One region of the Paenibacillus sp. JCM 9796 genome, then DNA from elsewhere that is predicted to be linked to it. Evidence: riboswitches for the same ligand, from Rfam matches in the RefSeq annotation. Region 1 holds a riboswitch; each other region holds the start of a gene.
What was found. Region 1 has a riboswitch for cobalamin ahead of ACZ439_RS25410 (5-methyltetrahydropteroyltriglutamate--homocysteine S-methyltransferase). Riboswitches for the same ligand answer to the same signal wherever they lie in the genome.

Region 1 (5,489 bases):
ACGCCCCGCGCTACAGCATCTACCGCGAGCGCGTCTTCCAAACTGTGCGCAAGCACCGAAACACAGTCCAAGCCGGCGCAGGCCGGAACAACGCCTTTTGTCGACCACGCTCCCAGCGTCGGCTTATAACCGACAAGCCTGTTCAAGGCAGCCGGTACACGTCCCGACCCCGCAGTATCCGTCCCCAGAGCGAAAGCTGCATGACCGCGCGCTACAGCAACTGCGGAACCTGAGCTTGAACCCCCGCTGATCAGTTCTCCACGCAAGGCGTTTTTTGTCTCGCCGTAAGGACTTCTTACTCCCACCAAACCGGTTGCGAATTGATCCAGGTTCGCTTTGCCGACGGGAATAGCTCCAGCTTCAATTAATCGTTCTACAACGGTCGCATGTTCTGTCGGCGTATATTCAAAATCCGGGCAACCCGCCGTTGTCGGTACATGCGCCAAGTCAATATTGTCTTTGATCGCAAAAGGAATCCCCCACAGCGGCGCTTGTCCCTTGTCCAAAAGCTTCAGACGGTCCAAGTAAGGCTGAATCATCTTCATGCTGGGCAGCGTAATCCATATATTCATTTCCGCATCTTCGGCGGCCCGGTTTATGATTTCATTCACAACTTCTTCAGGACTCCAAACATTGTTTTGATACATTTCCCGTAACCAAGAAATCGACAATTCTCTCGGAAGCATGCGGGTGTTCATCCATTATCACCATCCTTTTTTGTAACATCCTTTACCAAGTGCGTGTTAAAAAATTGATTCGGCGGCACAGCTTCCTCAACCGGCAGGAAGATACTGATTTGCTCCGACGGAACGATATCGTCGTTAAGTACGGAGTGTACGGTTCCTGCCGGAACGTGAAAGGTATCCCCGGCCTGATAGTTTTTCCACTCCCCATTACACAGCAGCTTTACTTTCCCAACCGTAATATGGATGATTTCCGCTACATCATGATAATGCGGGAGCACCTGTCCGCCCGGACCGATTTTTTCCCAGAGGATGGAGCTGGTCCTTATTCCCAGCCCATCCGCCTGCTGTGCATTCAAGATTTCCCGGTGATACAGCTCTCTGTGGTTGGGCATTAGCTCCCATTCCATCTCATCGCCAACAATAACTTTGGTTTCATTTCCCGTGATCATGTGATGTCCTCCTCAACGATAGATAGCCGAATTGTCCGTTTAGAAATGCTCCAACGCTTTCAGCACCCGGGAAGAGTCGGATACACTGCCGAAAACCCCACCCTGCATCGTTACCATTTTGAGAGCCGCCTGATGATTGCCGATATCCGTCGCCCCGGTGCAATCTTCCAAAATCAAACATTCATAACCTCTGTCGTTCGCTTCCCGCATCGTCGTATGCACACATACATCGGTGGTAATGCCAGTTAAAATCAAATGTGTAATGCCTTTGTTTTTCAAAATCAAATCCAGGTCCGTCGCATAAAAACTTCCTTTGCCGGGCTTGTCGATCACCGGTTCCCCTTCCAAAGGCCTTAGTTCTTCAATAATGTTCCAGCCCGGCTCCCCCCGAACAAGAATACGGCCCGCGGGCCCGGGAGAACCGATCTCCGCACCAATCTGTTTACTTCGCCATCTTTTGTTCGCAGGAAGATCGGAAAGATCGGGCTTATGCCCTTCCCGCGTATGAATGACCGTAAAACCTGGAATTTTCCGTACCCTCTCCAACAGCGCTTGAATAGGCTGAATGGCTCTTGCCGTCAAGGAAATGTCATAGCCCATCCGATCCACATACCCCCCTTTTCCACAAAAATCGATTTGCATATCGATGATGACAAGCGCCGTTTTCTCCGGCACAATCTTCCCGTCAAACGGCCAGTTGTACGGGTTCGCTTCCACTTGCATAAAATCACATCCCTTTCTCCCTGCTTAAACGATGATATATAACTTAACAAATGTTTGGGAAAAGGTTGTTAATGTATGATCCCCGTCCCTTATTGTTATATTATATGACGTAAAAAACCTGATTTCATTATCATCATTCAACAATTAATGGGGATTTTTATTGTGTCTTTTTAACAAAAAACGATTAATTATAAATATTGTGTCATTTTTTATTACATTGAAATCGTTTGTAAAATCATATGTGCAAAAAAAATAGACCTTTTTCCGGATATTCCGGAATAGAGTCTACTGCTTGTTTTTAACGCTTTCCTGACTAAAAAAGAGGGACCCTAGTCCCTCTTTCCGGTTAAAGATTGATTCAAAATTTGCATTTTTTCAATTTGATCTTTCGTTTCCTTCGTCCCTAGAGCGTGAATTTTTCGATAGATTTCTTGTAAGGCCATATCGTATCCGACGTTGGCCTGGTCGTAATGATAAGGAATGCCTGCCGCATGCGCTCTCCAAAAAGTGTCTATCTCGAAATCTTCCTCGACTTCAAACAACTCCTGAAGCTGCTTAATTTCTTCGTCGGTTGCCTCGATTTCTAATTCATAGGCGGCATCGCCTTGATTAGACATGATCGACCTGGATTGAACCGATACATAATACTTATTTCTCTCCATGTTAGTCCTCCGCGTTAATAAAAATAATACATCCAAATAGCGGCTCCGATCGCAAGAACAATCGGAAACAGCACATAAGCTATCATCATGGGGTTAGCGATGAAGTAATGCTTGACTGAAGTGGGATTCACTCCTTTATCCATTTCTTTGGTTCGCTGCCTCCGGATCAATACAATGGAAGCGATCAAAGAAATAACGATGATCAAGTAAGCCAAAGAAAGCAAAATTTTCAACATCGCATTATCGGACTCCTTAATTTAAAATTATTGTTATTTATTTTTCGTTAAAGAGATAAAAATTATGATTGACGGTTGACTCCTCAACCGGACTATTATTTGGAAAAAAATAAAAAACCTTGATTTCTCAAGGTTTTGTCACACCATTCCCGTATTAATTCCAAACGTCTTGTGCAATATTAACGACAAGACGTATTTTGTCCCACTGCTCCTCTTCCGTGAGAAGATTGCCTTCTTCCGTTGAAGCAAAACCGCATTGGGGGCTTAAGCAGAGCTGATCCAAGCTTACATACTGGGCAGCTTCATGAATTCTTGCTTTGATACGCTCCGGATTTTCCAGTTCACCGAATTTGGACGTGATTAATCCTAATACAAGTTGGATATCCTTTCTATTTACATGACGTAAAGGTTCAAATCCGCCGGATCGCTCATCATCAAATTCTAAAAACAGTCCGTCTACCTTGAGTTTGCCAAAAATAAATTCGGATACGCGATCATACCCGCCACTGGCCACATAAGTAGATTTAAAATTGCCCCTGCATATGTGCATCGTAATCTTCATATCTTCCGGCTTATTGGCTATCGATTCGTTAATAGCCCTGGTGAACAGCTGTGCTAATTGTTCCGCAGAAAAGCCTCTTGCCGCAATTTGTTCCTGACCTTTCTCGGAGAAAAATACGGACCACGAGGTATCATCCAATTGTAAATAGCGGCAACCGGCATCGTAGAAAGCCTGAATCGCTTTTTGATAAGCTGCGATCAAATCATTAAAAAATTCATCATGATTCGGATAAAACGTCTTCTTCAATATGCCCTCTAAAAAATAACATGTTCGGACTAGGAATTGTAAATTTAGCAACATGATTGCCTGCAATTTGATGAAGGAATTTATAATCCTCGATCATAGGATGGTTATGGAAATCTACTTTACCTGTTACTTTCACTCCGTGAGCTTTGGTTTGAACACCCTGAAATTGAATCCCTTGCTCCGTTTCATAGAGCTCAACACCAACAAGCTGCGATAGAAAATCGATATGCCACCAAGCGCGTCGAAACTCACCGTCCGTCACAGCGGCCAAGCCCGATTTTTTTTGCATGTCAACAAGCCGGACGATTTCTTCATCTTCAATGATACGCAATTGCTCTGCTGTAATTTCCCCATTTTGCTTTTGTAAACGCGCTTGTTTAAGTCGCTCCGGTCTTAAAAAACTACCTACATGATCTGCCCGGAATGGTCCTTTAGCCAGTACTGCCGTCATTTTGCACATCTCCTCTTCTAAAATAGGATGTAGTGAAGCCGGATTCACTCCACATAGGATGATCCAAATGAAAAACCATGCAAAAAAGACGTCTTCACCTCAACAAAAAGAAGGAAAAGATGCCTATGATTGCATGCGAACAAGCAGCGGCCTTCCCGATCCACGTTTATCAAGATCAGTGGCAGTATAGCTGAGACTCCTCCGTTACAGTGGCGGGACCGCGTCGGCTTTGCACCGGACTTCCCTATTAAGCTTTAGCTATGGCTAGAGCACCTTGTTCCCACAGGTTTTCAGTTGTAATTAATTAAGATCTTATCCTATTATCCTGTTTATATCAAGTTAGAATATAGCACAGCGATGCTTTATTACATGACTTATGTGGTTGTTCATCTAGCATGCGCTCGCGGCAGATCAGGGAGCTCATTCACCGAAATAACTTCATCGGTTTTCTTTTGGGGCTTCTGCCAATATTGATCGCTACCTGGCAGATCATCGAACCATGCCGCATCTTCAGGGCAATCCAACACCATGAACTTGCCGTATTCGTTATCCCGCGACTGGTGATATTTCAGATAGGCCTTTCCGTTATCAATAGCCAGAATTTCGATTTTGCCGGAGGTGTGACTCATGGATAGACGCACCCTTTTACCTAAGCCTGAAGTGCGCGCCTTGGCTTCTTCCACGATTCGGTACACTTGCTGCAGCGGCAGAACGAACTCGCGATTGCCGGCCACCGGACGATTGACGAAGAAATAATAGGGGGTTACGCCGGCCCATGACAGCTTATCCAGCAGCTCTGCCAATCGTTCGGGGTTATCGTTGATCCCTCTAAGAATAGGCGTCTGATTGACAACAATAGCGCCGGCTTGATGAAGAGCTTCAAAGCCTTTCTTGGCTTCGGCGGTAATCTCGCGAGGATGATTGATATGCGCCATCACATAAATCCGCTGGTTTACGTTTGAATGACGGCGGATGACTTCCAGCAATCGTTCGTCTTCATAAATCCGCATCGGATTAAAAACAGGTATTTTCGAACCGAGCCGTATAATTTTAACATGGTCGATTTCTCTTAACCGGCTCAGGATACTTTCCAATTTGGCTGTTGCCAGAATCAAGCTATCTCCTCCGGTAAGCAGCACGTTGTTAATTTCCGGATGACTCGCAATGTAGGCTAGACCGGGATCCATATCTTTCGTCGCTTCATGAACGTCATTGCGAAAGAGTCGCTTCCGGAAACAATATCGGCAGTATGCACCGCATACTTCAGAAACCAGCAAGAGAGCCGTAGTCCGATATTTGTGCTGGCAGCCCGGCACTACGTAATTGGTATCCTCATCGGAGGCATCCCAGCGCCCATATTCGGATAACTCCCCTTCATTAGGAATGACCAGCTTTCGGATCGGATCTTCAGGATCGTCCCAATCAATCAGGTTCAAGTAATAGTCGTTCACCCGAAATACAAACTTATCTGTAA
Region 2 (5,489 bases), 2.2 Mb from region 1:
CTTTCCCATAGCCTTCCTTCACAACGGCTGTAATATTAGGCTCGTTGAGGAGCACGGCGTCCACCTGTTTGCTCTTCAGTGTTTCCATCATCGCGCTCACTTTGCCGAGCGGCACGAGTTCTACGTCGGCCAGTGTCAGGCCGTACTTTTCCAGCAGACGGCCGGCCATGTAATGGAACGTAGAGCCGGTTTGGGTAATACCGATCTTTTTGCCCTTCAAATCCTGGATGGAAGCTACCGGAGAATCTTTGTGTACCAGTAAAGCGGAAGAGGAATAGCCTTTCTGCTCTCTTCCTTTATCCGCGACGATGAGCAGCTTCTGGCCCCCGGCGATCATATTGTAAAGACTTGCGGTAATTCCCGTAGCGCCCACGTCCACGCTTCCCGATGCGGTAGCAACGGCGATCGGCTGGGCCGCTTCAAACCACCGTGGACTCGCTTCGATTCCTTCTTCTTTGAAGAAGCCTTTTTCCATGGCGATAAACAGTGGAGCGGAGCTGGTAAGTTTCAGCATCCCGATCTCCAGTTTGACGGGTTTGACTTCCGCCTTTGGTGCGGAGCCCGCCGCCTGGGGAGCTTCTTCTTTTTTGCCGCAAGCCCCTAGAACCGCAACCATGACCAGCATGGCCGCAAGTAGCAGTGCGAAGTTCTTTTTCATTTTGTACCCTCCTGAATGCGATTTAAACTGCGAAATTTACATGATTCGACACTTCGGAGAAGGAATCCTTCTGTAAAATAATTCCTTCAACAGTTTGTCATAATATTGGATTTGAACAGGTCTTGGAAGCATAGTGTACACGAATACCCGCACCATAACTCAATTTAATACGGAAGTGATGAAAACTAGCTTGAGATAAGGGAAATTGGCCACATGAAAAATAACGCTATGCCCTTCGTGCAGCTGAGCATGAACCGGGGACACCTTATTATTCCAATTGTAGGGTGAAAGGAGTCAGGACGGGCCTCTTTTTCTTTCGAAAGATCATGCCGGGTGCAGCATGTAAGCGAGCCCGGAAGACAAGCCGTTCACTGCTGGTTTTTAACATTTCATGCTTTTAATTTAACACTTCACGCACAGAGCTATCACAGAGAGATCAAATCCATGTAAAGTTTTATTAAAGCGCTTACATTAATTCTAAGGGGGCTTTCGACATGAACATACCTAAACAACTGGAAAACCGCGCAATAGCCAAAGTGCAATCCGCCGCTGTAGAGATCGGCAAGCTCTTGGAAGGACACGCATGGTCTGAACGGTCAGAGGATATTCGGGTATTATTGGACCAGTTGCTTCAAAATGATGAATACTTCCTGGTTGTCGAGCATCACGGACTATCCGTTCTGCACACAAACCGGCTGCGCGAGGGGACGGTCTTCAACGATGTCGTTGGCTTGGCGGCTGCGCAAACGGACAAGCCGTTAGCTCAAATTTATCACCGTAACACCGGTGAGGTTATATTGGATGTTTCGACTCCTGTGAACATTCCGGGGGCGGGAGCTTCGCCTTATAATTTGCGGCTGGGTGTGATCGTGCAATCCTTATCTTTTCAGGCAACCTGGTACACCGTTTACAGTATTCCCTTGCTGATCGCTTTAGGCGGCCTCGGGCTGGCCGATTCGTGGGGGGAACGCGCCGGGGCGGGCCTTCTTGTGCTGGCGGCGTTCGCCGGGACGGGCTTGTATTTTCATCGAACGGTACTTCAAAGCTTGAAGAGCTGGATGGGCCGCATGAAAGCCATTTCTTCCGGCAAGCTGATGCCCGCTTCGGCAGGCTCCAGGCGCAATGAGCTCGGACAAGTTTCGTTTGAGATCAACAAAATTGTGATAGGGATGAGAGCGATCTTGTCCGACATGAAGGAGGCTTCCTCCACCGTGAATAAGATCGGGTCCGAGCAGGCCGACGAAATTCGGCAGCTGCTGTCTTCGGCTGAGCAGCTGGTAGCGAGCATGCAGGAAGTGAGCGCGGGAGCGAATGACCAGCTGCAGCTCATCGAACTTAACGGCAGCCGGATGCAGCAGATTCACGACAGAGTCAGCCGGGCCGGTCAAGACATGGAGCTTTCGGGCAAGATATCCGAGGAGGCCCGGACATCGTCGCATGCCGGGCTGGAGAAGACGCTGGAATTGCGCAATGACATGAATGACCTGCAGGAAACGAGCAAGCGGAGCGTGAGCTCGATGGAAGAGCTGGAGCGGCAATTGCAAGAAATGAGAGAGTTCATCTTGTACATGCGTGAAATTGCCGAACAGACGAACCTGCTCGCGCTGAACGCCGCGATTGAGGCTGCGAGGGCCGGCGAAGAAGGCAGAGGATTCGGGGTCGTTGCCGGCGAAGTGAGGAAGCTTGCCGTTACATCCAATGAGGTAGCGGAACGCGCGATCGGGCTGACGCACAATATGGCGCTGAAATCGAAAGAAGCCGCGGATGCGGTGAAAGCGGAACGGCTTGCCGTAGAACGGGGAATCCGAAGGATTGGCCAATTGAGCGATATGATTCGCCTTGTGGCCGACAAGTGCCGCCTGACTGCGGAGCAAGCGTCCGCGCATTCTGCGGAGATGCGTGAAATTCAGCTTGGGCTTCATTCGATGGAAAGCAGCATGCAGGCGATTCGGGATATTTCTCAACAGTTCACTGCGTCCGCCCAAGCGATGGCGAGCAGCGGAGAACGGCATCACTTGGCTACCGAGCTTATTGCGCAGCAAGCGGATTTGCTCAAAAGCATTTCCGGAAATCTGCAGAAAATTACCGGCCGGTTTGTGATGGAATCCTGAAGCCGCCCGCTGTAAGCGAGTGGATCGAAGCGTACGGCGGGATGAGGCCCCGCGTCAGGACCGCGGGCGGTTGGCCCGCAAGAAATAGTTGGACGATGCTTGGGGATCGTGTTATTCTTTGTACATAATTGAATCATTTGCTCGGGTAGATGTCGAACGGGAGGCTAGCCATGCCGGCGTTCGGCGAACAGGGAAGTCCGGTGAGAATCCGGCACGGTCGCGCCACTGTAAGCGGGGAGCGGCTTCCATGATGTCACTGTCCTTCAGTTGGTTTAGGGGGGGCGGTTGGGATGACGGAAGTCCGGCTTCGATCCGCAAGTCAGGATATCTGTCTAACCCGAGAACACCGTCGCCTACGCGAAATTAGGAGAAGGGGGAACGGCAATCCGTCAGGAACGTAATATTGCCTGCAGGTTCATGCGTATCGGCATCCCTTCATAGAGAAGGGGTGCTTTTTTAGTTTAAGGAAGGTCAGTTTCAAGAGAGGGGAATAGGACAACAGATGAAGAGTAACAGATGGATCAACAAGATAAGCATGGTCCTGCTAAGCTGGTGCTTGCTCATATCCATGCTTGGCGGGCTGGCGCCTGCGTATGCGGATGGAGCGGGGAGAGGGCTTGTCACGGTTCCTCAGGCTATAGACGATGCGGCCGGCTACATCCTGGATGCGAATGGAGGCGCGCTTTCCGATTGGGATGCTTATGCGCTGGCTGCAGCCGGGAAGCAGGTGCCGGCCTCATATTTATCATCCGTCCGCGAGCAGCTTCAGCAGAACGGCGGACGTTACAGCAAGGTAACGGACTATGCCCGGATTGCGTTAGGCGTAAAGTCGGCCGGAGGAAACCCCGAGCAGATCGCGGCCGGGTCGAGTTCGTACAACCTTATTGAGGGCATTTATAACAGCGATGTGCTGACTGCCCAGGGAACGAACGGCGCGATTTATGCGCTGCTGGCCTTGAGCGGCGATGCTTATCACATTCCGTTAACCGCGAAGTGGAATCCCGATAAAATCGTGGCATGGCTGCTCGCGCAGCAAAATGCGGACGGCGGATGGCCGCTTGGGGCCGGAGGGCCGAGCAGCATCGACATTACAGCGTCTGCTGTGAACGCCCTGGCCGCTCATACCGCGCACACCGGTGTCCGGCCGGCGATGGACCGCGGCATTCAATGGCTGTCCTCGCAGCAATTAGCGAACGGCGGATTTTCGGAGTATGGGGAAAATGCGGAAAGCACCGCACAGGTCATTCTCGCGTTGTCCGCTGCCGGACTCGACGCGCGCAGTTCAGGCTTCGCGAAGGCGAACGGCAACCCGCTTACCTATTTATTCGGTTACCGGCAAGGCGACGGCGGATTTGCCCATGTGGCCGGCGGTTCTTCCGACGGATGGGCCACGGTGCAATCGCTTGTGGCGCTGGCGGCCTTCCATACGGCTGTCAACGGTGACAGCGGATCGTATGAGGCGATCCTGACCACAGGGGGCGGAGCGCCTGCCGCAGCTCGCGTGACGGTTCATGTGGAAGGCCCCGCCGGTACGATCGCCGAAGGCTCCGCCATAGTGGGGACTGCCTATGAGGCTGTGGCTCAAGTGCTGCATGCGCAGGGGGTTCCTTTTCAAGAGAGCGACGGCCATTTCATTCATACGATCAACGGAATTTCCGGTAAAAGCGACTACAGCACCTGGTGGGGGTACAATGTCAAACGCCAGGGCTCCTGGGATTATGCCCGCACGAATAACCTGGGCATGGCTGACTACTCCCTGCGTAACGGCGATGACATTTATTTGTACTATACAGGCATAAGTACCGCATTGGTGGATTCGATTAAGGTGGAGCCGGCGATGCCGGTTGAAGGCCAGGCAGTAACGGTTCAGGTCTATCGGTCGGTATGGGATTATGACGTTACAAGGGACGAGGTCGTCACGGTTGCCGCCAGCGTTTATGTAGAATTGGGCGGACGTAAGGTGGAGACGGACGCAAACGGATACGCGTTGTTCCCGTCCGGCTTGCCCGGCGGCACCTATCAAGCGGTTGTAACAGGCTATCAAGACGGGCTTGCGCCGAAGATCGTCAAGGATTCCAAGACGATTCAGGTCGGAACGGCGGCGATTCAAATTGAAGGAGCTTCGGGCACTTATGCCGAAGGGAAGGCGAGTTCTCCGAATTTGCTGGAAAGCGTTGTGCGGCTTCTAGATGCCAACCAGGTTCCTTACGAGCTTGAACACGCCAGCTTCGGAACGTACATCCAATCCGTCGGCGCTGATGCCGGGGCTTGGCTCTATGCGATCTACCGCCAAGGCAAGTGGAATCCGGGAATGGTCGGCGCGGATCAATATACGCTGCAGCCGGGGGACCGGGCGGTCGTTTATATTAGCGGATTCGACGCGGAGTGGAACTCGTCGACGTATTTGGTCGATTCGATTGCCTTGAATCCTGCACAGCCTAAGGCTAACGAATCGTTCACCGTTACGGTGAAGAAGACGCTCGCGGACAATAAGCCGGCTTCTCCCGCAGCCGGCATTCAAGTGAAGATCGGAAGCTTGACCGCCACAACAAGCAGTGAAGGCATCGCCACATTCGCCGGATTGCCTGCAGGAACCTATACCCTCGATATATCGGGCTATGTGACCGGTGAGGCGCCGAAAGTGGTACATACCTCGCAACCGGTGACGATTCAACCGAGAACCGGGGGCGGAACAGACGGAGGAACGGGTCCTGTCGTCA
Region 3 (5,489 bases), 330 kb from region 1:
TAACCGCTCATTTGTTCGCCTCCTCGTTCATTACACTTCGTTATGGTATCATAAACCGGACAAACTGTGCCATTCATTCCCTGCTCATCGCCGCCGCTTCAAGAAGGCTTCACGATGACGGCGTGCATAATATTTTACCCCAAGAAGATACTGGTAATGTATCGATGAATAAAGATGGGGGGATGGACATGTGCGAACGGTTCTCGCTCATGAGCGGGGTTACGGAGTTATTCGATCGGTTCGAGTTGAACGACATCCGCATGTCGCTCCGTCCGCGTTCGGACTATGCTCCGACCCGTACGGTGCCGGTTATCGTGAACGAGCAGGGACAGCGCAAGCTGGAAGGGTACCGCTGGGGGCTGATCCCCTTTTGGGCGAAGGACGCCGTATTAACCAGCGGCGCAGATATTCAGGAAAAACGCGAGTATCGCAAGCTGTTTGCCAAACACCGCTGTGTGTTTCCTTGCGACGGGTTTTATGTATCTGCGGCGGAAGGCAAGCGCCGCCGTTATGTCCGTGTTTCGTTGACGGACCGGAAGACTTTCGGGGTTGCGGGATTTTATGAAATTTGGAAAGACAAGCAGAACGGCGAGTTTCGGACTTGCACCATGATGACGACTGCCGCCAACCGGCTGCTCTACGATTATACGGAGCGGATGCCGGCGATTTTACAGGAACGAGATCTGAAGGAGTGGCTCGACTCGAAGCGCAACGGCGAGCCTGATTTTTTGCAAAGCCTGTTATCGCCGTTTCCGCCGGAGCGCATGCGCGTGGAGCCGGTAGGTGCGGACGAATGGTCCGGCTCAAGCCCTGACGAAGACAGCGAGGGGGAGATGCCGATGAAGGTAAAAGCGCTGCTTCAGGCATCGCTTAAACGGTAGGCTTGTTCATGTGCCGCGGCGAAAAGGACGGTCGCTTGGGAACGTCCTTTTCGGCCGTTTTCCCGTGCAGGACAGATCATCCGGGCATGAAGCGGCCATGAGACGGGAATGGAATTTGTCAGGTATAGAAGCGGTTTCCCACGAATACACCTTAAAGCAGATGTGAAGGCCATCTTATATTTAATATTACTAATAATTAATGATATTAATAATTATCGAACGGTGTCCCATCCGCATCCCGCAAACGATTTTCCAGATTACGCCTCCAAATTTACGATGATGTACGAATCGTATAAGAACCGTCTTGCGCCCGTCTTCCGTTCTGTTTAAAAACCTGCGAATCGGGTTAATGCTGTTAGTAACGAGTATCGCTTAGAAGTAAATGCTTGGAGGGGGTCACGATGGAGAAAACGCTCCGTGCCCGTTATGTACTCAAAAAACCGGTTATTCCAGCCAAAAACGGTATTTTATTCGAGGGGACGGATTTGTCGCTGCGGCGGGATATCGTTATTTTCGTATCCGAGCAGCCGAACCGCGACGAACAACAAGCGTACATGCGTTTGATTCAAGAGGTAGCTCATTTAAATGATACCCGCTTCTTGCATGTGCTCGACGTCGGCTTCGAAGATTTATCGATTTACGCCGTTCTGAAATCGTTCGACGGGGAACCGCTGTTGGCCAGGCTACAACGCCGAGCATTCACCTTGGCCGACGTCGTTGCCATGTCGTTCGAGCTGAGTAAAGGCATGCTAGACGCCTTGGAAAAAGGCATCGCCGGCTTCTCCGTCATGGCGGACAACGTCTGGATCGGAAACGACGGTCACCTTAAAATTATTAACTGCTGGGAAAAAGTGAAGAGCGACGAGCAGGGCGCTCGAGGACTTGCCAGCTTGATCTATCAGCTGTTTATGGGGACGGAATCTATTCCTTCGTCGCTGGAACAGAGGGAGCAGCGTTTGCGTACGGCTCTCGTTGCCACGACGGATGAGCGTAAGGACGCATTGCTCGTTCTTCTCGGACGTGCATGGAGGGGCCAGCATACCTTATCGTCGTTCATCATGCAGTTAGGCCAGCTGTCCGGACAGGCGGCGCCGGATGGGGCAGCCGGGATGCCGGACAAGGAAGAAGAGGTGCGCTTCGCGATCAAACGGGAGCATGCAGCGGTACCGGCCAAGGATGAGCTCGTTCGTTCAACCGTAAAGGATGAGATCGTCGAAGAAGAGGAAGAAGTGGAAGAAGCTAAGAGCGGCGGTTTTTGGAAAAAATCGCTGATCGGCATGGCCTTGTTTACGGTGGCGGCCGTGACCGCGGTCGGCGTGTTTCTATTGTTTATGGAGCTCGGGATCGGCCGGAAGTCTCCGGACTCGCAGCAAACCGCCGCGAAATCGGGCCAGAGCTCCGCTTTGCCGGAGACGCCGTCCGCAGCGAACCCGGTACCCGCGACACCGGCTGAGCCTCAGTCATCGTCGGAGGCGCAACCCGGAGAAGGTCAAGCCGTCACAGCGCCGCAGCTGGTCGGTCTAAGCAAAGAAGAAGCGGAGAAACAGGCGCTGGCCGCCGGTCTTCGGTACCAGTTTTATTTGGAGAAAAACCCGCATTCGGCAAATACGGTGTTTCGTCAAAGTCCTGCGCCGGGCACTCCGCTCCAGAAAGGCGACAATGTATCGTTCTGGGTAAGCAAAGGGCCTTAAGCAGACGAAGAAGGACGGGAATTCCGGGCGTCAAGACGCACCGGATATCCCGTCCTTCTTCTCTTTGTCGATCGCTTCAGACATTGTTTTATCGGTTAGATGGGCGTAAATTTGTGTCGTTTCGGGCGAGGCGTGACCGAGCTGCTCCTGCGTTTTGTACAGATCGTTGCGCAAGTAATAGTCCGTCGCGAACGAATGGCGCAGTTTATGAACCGATAAGTAAGGTTTGCCGAATCTTTTGGCATATTTGATCACCATTTCCTGAATCGCCCGTTTGGTCATACGCTCGCCTTCCTGTTTGCCGTTAGCCAAAGCAAGGAAGAGCGCCTTCTCGCGTTTCGGCGCTTTGTAGACCGAGCTGCGAAGCTCCAAATAACAGGCCAGATCATCTACCGCGTCCTGCCGGAAATAGACGGGCGTTTTGAACGTCTCGTCGTTCTTGCCTTTGCGGAACGCATAAATAAGCTTCTTCTTCAAATCGACGTCCTCGACGTTCAGGTTAACGACCTCCGACACGCGCAGTCCGGAGTTGAGGATGAGGCTCACGAGACAGGCATCGCGTGTTTTATTGATCTCGTAAGCATAGGTCGCCTGCTTGTTCGATGCCACGTCTTGGCCGTAGCCCGTCTTCACATAGTCGATAAACTCGGCGATCTCCGCCTCCTGCAGCAGCTTGCCTTCGAGCTTGGCCGCCGAGTCTTTCGGTTTATGCGTCCGTTTAATTTCCACCTTCGCCATGACATTGCGCTTGAGCAGCGGGTAGAAATTCTCGTCCTCGGCGATTTGACTCAAATAATGAAACAACGAGCGCAGCGAGGACAGCTTGCGGGAAATGGTCGTTTTCGAATTGGCGTTCGTTTTGCGCATGGCGAGGAACATCTTGTAATGATCGATGCTCTCCATATGCAGCCGCTCGAGATCGAGGAGCGGCACATCTTTCATTTGTCCGGCCGTACTCAACCCTTCGGCGAGCAGCCAGCCGAAGAATGTCTCGTAATCCCTCACATATTCGAGCAGGGAAGAGGGAGACAAGTCGGGCAGTTTATAATTAATGAATTTCTCCACGTACCAGGGCATCAGCGGGATTTTTTTCTCCAGCTCCAAACGGTCTTTGACTTTGATTACGTTCATCGGGCCACGCTCCTTAACTGCCTGTATTCAGCAATTAGTTAACATAATTATAATTATGTATTGTTTTGTTGGTTGACAGCTACTTGAACCGATCGCTGTACCCGTTATTTTATCACAATTGCAGGAAATCGGTTAGATATGGGGGTTGAATTCACAGGCAGGTTCGTGTACATTAAGGCTAGTCTTACACAAGTGCATATTGTGGGAACAGGTGCTTCAACTTCAGGTTGAAGCTTAATAGGGAAGTTCGGTGCAAATCCGATGCGGTCCCGCCACTGTAACAGCGTAGTTCGCAGCCACGAAGCCACTGATTCGCAACCGGATCGGGAAGGCGGCTTGCGGGCGTCGATGCTGGTAGCCAGGAGACCTGCCTGTTCTGACGACACTGATATACCTACGGAAGATAGGGAGGTGTTAGGAAGCTGCTGCGATCGGTTTTCGTACGGAGGGTGAATGGCCCCTTTCGTTCCGAAAGTTTATCAGGATAAGAAGCATTTCTAACCGTCTACGGTTGGGAATGCTTTTTTTGTTGCACAAATTCATGGGAGGAGATTAAATGAAATCGTCCAAAGTCTTGTCAATGATCGCGGTTATCATCGGATTTATCGTTTATTTTGTCGTGAACGAGCCGCAATCTGCTAATGCGATGCACATCATGGAGGGATTCTTGCCGCCGGGATGGGCGATCTTCTGGTGGGCGGTGTTTATCCCGTTCTTCGTGCTCGGCGTCCGCGCCATTGCCCGGATCACGAAGACGTCGCCGGAATTGAAGCTGCTGCTCGGTCTGGCGGCTGCGTTCACGTTCGTACTGTCCGCCTTGAAGCTTCCTTCGGTTACAGGCAGCAGCTCTCATCCGACCGGAACCGGTCTCGGCACCGTGATGTTCGGGCCGCTGCCGATGAGCGTGCTCGGTTCGATCGTTCTGCTGTTCCAGGCTTTGCTGCTCGCACACGGGGGATTGACGACGCTGGGAGCCAATGCGTTTGCGATGGCGGTTGCCGGCCCGATCGTCGGGTTCTTCGCCTACAAATTCATGGTGAAGACGACGGGTAAAGAAGTGTGGGCCGTCTTCACGGCAGCCGCTCTAGCCGATTTGTCGACGTATTTGGTAACTTCCGTGCAGCTGGCTCTGGCGTTCCCTGCTGCAGAAGGGGGCGTTGCCGCCTCGTTCATGAAATTTTCGGGTATTTTCGCCATCACGCAAGTACCGCTTGCGATTAGCGAAGGACTGTTGACTGTGCTTGTCTGGAACTGGCTGCGGTTGCACCATGCCGAAGCTTTGTCGGTTGTGCGGCATACAACGAAAGGAGTCGATCATTCATGACCAAAAGGATGAAAAACGGCCTGCTTATCGCCGGCGTCGTGCTGCTGAGCACGCTTCCGCTGCTTCTTGTCGACGGAGAATTCGGGGGAGCCGACGGGGCGGCCGAGGATATGATCCGCCAGCTGTCGCCGGCCTACGAGCCTTGGTTTGCTCCGCTGCTGGAGCCGCCTGCGGAAACCGAGAGCATGCTGTTCGCTTTGCAGGCCGCCGTCGGCGCTGCCGTGATCGGGTATACGGTCGGGCTTTATAAAGGAAAAGCCGCGAAATCTAAAGACCGATGATCCATACGATCGATAGCTTGTCGTATACCAATAAGCTGCGGCACGTTTCCCCGATGTGGAAATGCGGATTTGCGGCCGTGCTGCTGACGCTTGCGTATGCGGCGCAGCCTGCGGTTCAGGCTGCGATCTTCTGTTGGATGCTGGTCTGGACGGTCGGTTACGCGGGTATCCCGTTAAAGAC
Region 4 (5,489 bases), 2.0 Mb from region 1:
TTTACCGCAGAGCGCTTCAAGGATAGGAGCACGTCGAAGGGCGTGGCAGGCCGAAATGTGACGCTTGAATAAGACGCCAGACGCTGGGGGAATTTGCCTGGCGTCTTTTTTTTTGCGGGCTTTTCACTACGCGAGTGGTAGATCGTGTAAACTTATAGTAATATTTTCATCGGAAGATGTTCGAATCGGCGGAAGCTGAAAGAAGAGCGCTTACGAAAATTCAAGTTGAGAGAGATTGCGAAAAAGGGTGGAACCATGCCGTCATTTTTAGAGTTCTTTTATGAACGTCTCAAAAAGAAAGAGTTTGACAATTATCCGTTTATGATCTCGCTTCATCACGGACTGGCTTATACCGTACAGCTGGAAGACCGGGTTACGAACCTGCTGATGCTGCCTTTCGAACAAACAGGTCTGGCCTACATCGAACCGAATCCGAACCCCGGCAACGTGGTGAACGTGCATCCTTATTACAGAGGCAGGATACTGCTGGAATTCGAAATTCTTCACGGCACGGACCTGCATAAGCCTAAAACCGAGGAGCAAGTGCTCGAATTTCTGTACCGCAACGCCTGGCAGCTTCATCAGTTGGCCGAAGGCATGCAGGGAAGCTTCGAGGATTACATGGTGAAGTTTAAAATGATGTGCGACTTTCTGCGTTACTTTAATTCCGTCGTTGTCATTCCGAATCGTTCGTAGAGGGAAGGGCTTGCGGCGGGAAGAAACATGTATCTATCCCGGGCCGTCCACGAGGAACGGGGGAATCCCTATGAAAAACGTACCAGGGGGAGGGGAACAGCCTTGTTACCGATGGAACAGGAAACGATGGCGCTGCTCGTCGGCGGTTTCGGCATCGTCATGGGCATTTCGTTTGTTTTTGTCATTTTGCTTTGGATAAAAGGGCGAAAAGAAGTATACCGCAGCGCCTTCGGGTGGGTGATCGCGCATTTCGTGGTGTTCAGCGCAGCGGTGGCCTGCTGTCTGAAGGCGATCGGCACGAGGCCGACGCACCCTTCGATGGCTTCGGAAGGAAACTCGCTGTGGCTCGGCATTGGCGGCGTCCTGTGGGCGGCCTCCATGCTGATCTTGCTCGGCGCGATCGCCGCATTCACGGCACGGGATACACATCGCGGGGAGTAACGTTAAGAGGTTCAGCTCTTTCGCTGCCCGGGGCCCCAGATCGCTTCCTTCTCCGCTTTTGACAAGTTCCGTCTGACAAGCTGATACGACTCTTCAAGCATGTTCTCAAGCTCCTCATCCGCCAGCTTTCCGTTCAAGATGACGGTATTCCAATGCCTTTTGTTCATATGATATCCCGGCAGCACGGTGTCTGGATACGTCTGGCGCATCAGCCAGATTGTGTCCGGATCGGCCTTCAGATTGACGCTCGGGACGCCGGATTGATGGCCTAATAAGGCGAACATTTTGCTGCCGACATAAAGCACCGGAAGATCGGGCTCGAACGGGTAACGCAGACTGGTTCCGGGTTTCTTCAACGCCAGGGCGATCAATAACTCGTGATTCATTTGACAAGAGGCTCCTTTCAGCGGCGGTTTTGCCTTTATTTCAGCATATCCGATCCCGGCTCTGATGAAAAGCCATAACCGCAGCTGGCCGAAGACTTGCGTGACCACGGGGCATAGGCATCAGGCCGGGCGCCCAGCGCGGCGACAAAAGCGGCAAGCACTCCTGACGCGTGTCATCTCAACCTCCCGCATCAAGCTCCCTTTCCGACAAAGAGTTGGACAGTCTTGAAATAATCGTGCTATCATGGGAGTTGATTATCAAAGAAATGCGTGAATACGTACCTAATTTTATATTGAGTTCAGAGAACAGGTGCCGATATGCCGCCATTGCGCGTATCGGCTTAATAGGGAAGCCGGTGTAAGTCCGGCACGGTCCCGCCACTGTAAGCGAGGAGCTTTTTCCGACCCAGGCCACTGTCGATTCGTCGATGGGAAGGCGCGTGAAAAAGCGATGAGACGCAAGTCAGGAGACCTGCCTGTTTTCCGCTGCCTTGTCACGATCGAACGCGACGAGAGCGGCAAAGTCACCAGAAAGCCTACGCGGATAGGGGGGTGTACGGGAATGGGTTCAGGCGTACTGCGGGTTAGAGCCAAGCGCTTGCCGTCATATTCGGCAAACGCGCGGGAATTTACCCCGGCAGCAGCCGGTTCACTTTATCGTCAAGCATCTTTCCGAGAGGAAGGATGCTTTTTTTGCGTGGGTTGGTTTGTTTGATGGTTCCGCTATTATCGTTCAGCGACTGGAAGGGAGGACGAAACGATGAAAGGCAAGCTATCGGTTATCGGATTTGGCCCCGGCAGCTTCGAGCATATGACGCAAGCGGCGAAAGAAGCGATCATGGAGAGCGAGGTCATCATCGGCTACAACACATACGTGGATTTGATCCGCGGTTTACTGAGCGGGCAGCATATCGTACGTACCGGGATGACCGAGGAGGTCAGCCGGGCGCAGGAGGCGGTTCGGCAGGCGCAGGCCGGCCGGAAAGTCGCGGTTATCTCGAGCGGGGACGCGGGGGTGTACGGGATGGCCGGCCTCGTCTACGAAGTATTGATGGAGCAAGGCTGGCGTCGGGACACCGGTGTCAACGTGGAGGTGATTCCGGGCATCTCGGCGATCAACTCGACGGGTTCGCTGCTTGGCGCGCCGATCATGCACGATGCCTGCACGATCAGCCTGAGCGACCATTTGACGCCCTGGGACCTCATTATTAGGCGGGTCGAAGCGGCGGCGGCGGCCGACTTCGTCATCGCGTTATATAACCCGCGAAGCGGCCGGCGCACCCGGCAAATCGTCGAGACGCGCAGCGTGCTGCTGCGTTACCGGTCGCCGCAAACGCCGGTTGGTATTGTCAAAAGCGCCTACCGGGACCGGGAAGAGATTGCCATCACGACGCTCGAACGCATGCTGGAGCACGACATCGGCATGCTGACGACGGTTATTATCGGCAACTCGGCGACGGTCGTCTACGACGGTCTGATGATTACGCCGCGCGGCTACCAGCGCAAGTATACGCTCGGCGCGGACGTGCAGCCGTTGAAGCCGCATGAGCGGCTGCGCGCCGAGGCGGAGCCGTGGTCGCTCGAAGCGCGGGAAGGCGCTGTTGCGACGGCGGAGCGAGAGCCGGCAGCGGGAGCGGCGAAGAGCGAAGCGGCTGCCGCAGAGGCGACGGCTGCGAAGGAAGCGGAGGGCGCAGCGGGGGACGCTGCCGCGTCGCCGCTAGCGTTGGCGCTCGAGGCGCTGCGGCTCGTGGAGACGCAGCGCGGTGCGGCGAACGCCGGAGCGCCGGCCGAGACACCGTCCTGGCAGCGCGAAAGCGATCCGTTCCGGCGGCGGGAGATTCTCGAGTTCGCCGTCAGCCCCGGGCTCGCGGAGAAGAGATTGACGGCCGCCCAACTGACGCTGCTGGCCGACATCGTGGGCGAAGACGGTTCGATTGAATATACGCCGCATCATCAATGGCTTGTGAGGCTCGTGACTTCGGAGCCGCAGCAGGCGGTATCGCGGCTGGAGGCGGCTGGGCTGCTGCTGGCGCCGGTCGGCGATGTCGCGCAAATCAAGGCATGCGATTTTTGCAATATGGACAAAGCGGATTCGGTTCCTTACTTGGAGGATCTGCAGCAGCGAATCGGCGGCCTGAAGGTGCCAAAGGAGCTGCGCATCGGTTTCAACGGCTGCGGAATGGCTTGTTACGGCGCGGTGCGGGAAGATATCGGCATCGTGTACCGCAAGGAAAAGTTCGATCTGTTCCTCGGCGGCAAAACGGTCGGCCGCAACGCTCATCCGGGCATCCCGGTGGCTGAAGGCGTAGAGCCGGATCGCTTGCTGGAGACGGTGGAGCGGATCGTCAGGCGGTATGCGGATGAGGCCCATCCGAACGAGCGTTTTCATAAATATTATAGCCGGATCAAGGAGCTTGAAGGATATCGTTACCGGGAAGTGCCGGTGTTCAAGATTGAAAATGCCGTCTGCGGCGATTAAACGAAGGGAGGCGGATCGTAGATGGACGCCTTGTTATTTGTCGGTCACGGAAGCCGTGATCCGGAAGGAAACGAAGAGGTGCGCGCCTTTGTCCGTTCGGTGGAGAACGGGCTGGATGTGCCGATTGTAGAAACATGTTTTTTGGAGTTCGAGTCCCCTTCCATGCGGGAAGGCTTTGCCGCGTGCGTCGCCCGGGGGGCGACCCGGGTTGGCGTTGTGCCGATTACGCTGTTTGCGGCGGGACATGCGAAGCTCCATATTCCGGCGGCTATGGATGAGGCGAAGCGTCAGTTTCCCGGTGTCGAATTTATTTACAGCCGACCGATCGGCGTGCACGAGCTGGCGCTGGATATTTTGCAGACCCGGCTGGCGGAGGCCGGTGTCGACGGTTTGATCGAATCGCCGGATACGGCGCTGCTATTGATCGGAAGAGGAAGCAGCGACGCCGATGCGAACAGCGATTTGTTTAAAATATCCCGGTTGCTGTGGGAACGGCTCAACGTGCAATGGGTCGAGACGGCGTTCATCGGCGTAACCGCCCCGCGGGCCGACGAAGGCGTGGACCGCTGTGTCAGGCTGGGCGCGAAACGCATCGTGCTGCTGCCGTACTTTTTGTTCACGGGCGTACTGATCAAGAGGCTGGAGCAGCTGACGGCCTCGTTCGCGGAGACGTATCCGGACCGCGAGTTCGTGCTTGCCGAATACTTCGGGTTCCACCCGATGCTGCGCGAGATTATGCGGGAGCGCGCACAGGAAGCGCTGCAGGGGCAGGTGCGGATGAATTGCGACATGTGTCAATTCCGGCTGGAAGCGATGAAGCATCATCACCATGATCATGATCATGACCACAGTCATCACCATGGGCACGATCATCATCATGAGCACGAGCACCGTCACGAACATGAGCACGGGCACCGTCATGCACACGGCGACGAGCACGCTCATAACCATGAGCACGAACACATTCATGCGCACGGCGACGAGCACGAGCATGACCACGAACCTAAGCATCAACAGGAACACAGCCATGTCCACGCGCATGCCGATGATCATGATCATGAGCATAAGCGCCATCCCGGCCATGAACAACAGGATCAGCATCGCGAGCAGCCGCAGGAGGCAGCGCCGTCTCCGGCTTCTACGAAGGAGGTGCCCGCATGATCCTCGTCATGGCCGGAACGAGCGACGCGCGTGAGCTGGCAATACGCATCCGGCAAGCCGGCTACGAGCTGCTGGCGACCGTCGTCACCGAGAGTGCGGCGAAGAGCCTCATGGAGGCCGGTGTTCCGACGCAGGTCGGGAGGCTGTCCGAAGCGGCGCTCGTGGAGCTGATCCGCAGCCGCAGCGTCCAGGCGGTCGTCGACGCGACGCACCCGTTCGCCGAGGAAGCGTCGCGCAATGCGATGGCGGCGGCCCGCACGGCGGACGTGCCTTACGTCCGCTATGAGCGCGAGCGCGGGAAGTTCGCCGCCCACCCGCGCCTTTCC

Region 2: another riboswitch for cobalamin. It lies ahead of ACZ439_RS08840 (S-layer homology domain-containing protein); the one in region 1 lies ahead of ACZ439_RS25410 (5-methyltetrahydropteroyltriglutamate--homocysteine S-methyltransferase).
Region 3: another riboswitch for cobalamin. It lies ahead of ACZ439_RS26820 (energy-coupling factor ABC transporter permease); the one in region 1 lies ahead of ACZ439_RS25410 (5-methyltetrahydropteroyltriglutamate--homocysteine S-methyltransferase).
Region 4: another riboswitch for cobalamin. It lies ahead of cobJ (precorrin-3B C(17)-methyltransferase); the one in region 1 lies ahead of ACZ439_RS25410 (5-methyltetrahydropteroyltriglutamate--homocysteine S-methyltransferase).

What each region holds. Positions count from the first base shown of each region.
Region 1 covers NZ_AP043723.1:5,278,534-5,284,022, reverse strand. Annotated here, with positions in the region: gene atzF (allophanate hydrolase) at 1-698, opposite strand, end outside; gene ACZ439_RS25430 (cupin domain-containing protein) at 695-1,135, opposite strand; gene biuH (biuret amidohydrolase) at 1,175-1,858, opposite strand; gene ACZ439_RS25420 (hypothetical protein) at 2,188-2,520, opposite strand; gene ACZ439_RS25415 (hypothetical protein) at 2,535-2,756, opposite strand; partial or broken gene ACZ439_RS25410 (5-methyltetrahydropteroyltriglutamate--homocysteine S-methyltransferase) at 2,911-4,015, opposite strand; cobalamin riboswitch at 4,111-4,307, opposite strand; gene ACZ439_RS25405 (KamA family radical SAM protein) at 4,402-5,489, opposite strand, start outside.
Region 2 covers NZ_AP043723.1:1,823,824-1,829,312, reverse strand. Annotated here, with positions in the region: gene ACZ439_RS08850 (ABC transporter substrate-binding protein) at 1-658, opposite strand, end outside; gene ACZ439_RS08845 (methyl-accepting chemotaxis protein) at 1,153-2,769, shown strand; cobalamin riboswitch at 2,900-3,119, shown strand; gene ACZ439_RS08840 (S-layer homology domain-containing protein) at 3,272-5,489, shown strand, end outside.
Region 3 covers NZ_AP043723.1:5,606,476-5,611,964, reverse strand. Annotated here, with positions in the region: gene ACZ439_RS26840 (aldose epimerase family protein) at 1-11, opposite strand, end outside; gene ACZ439_RS26835 (SOS response-associated peptidase) at 189-881, shown strand; gene ACZ439_RS26830 (PASTA domain-containing protein) at 1,283-2,572, shown strand; gene xerS (tyrosine recombinase XerS) at 2,603-3,703, opposite strand; cobalamin riboswitch at 3,896-4,092, shown strand; gene ACZ439_RS26820 (energy-coupling factor ABC transporter permease) at 4,260-5,027, shown strand; gene ACZ439_RS26815 (energy-coupling factor ABC transporter substrate-binding protein) at 5,024-5,308, shown strand; gene cbiQ (cobalt ECF transporter T component CbiQ) at 5,305-5,489, shown strand, end outside.
Region 4 covers NZ_AP043723.1:1,578,437-1,583,925, reverse strand. Annotated here, with positions in the region: gene ACZ439_RS07735 (iron-containing alcohol dehydrogenase) at 1-26, shown strand, start outside; gene ACZ439_RS07730 (hypothetical protein) at 256-696, shown strand; gene ACZ439_RS07725 (hypothetical protein) at 799-1,137, shown strand; gene ACZ439_RS07720 (MmcQ/YjbR family DNA-binding protein) at 1,149-1,523, opposite strand; cobalamin riboswitch at 1,815-2,017, shown strand; gene cobJ (precorrin-3B C(17)-methyltransferase) at 2,284-4,002, shown strand; gene ACZ439_RS07710 (sirohydrochlorin chelatase) at 4,024-5,163, shown strand; gene cobK (precorrin-6A reductase) at 5,160-5,489, shown strand, end outside.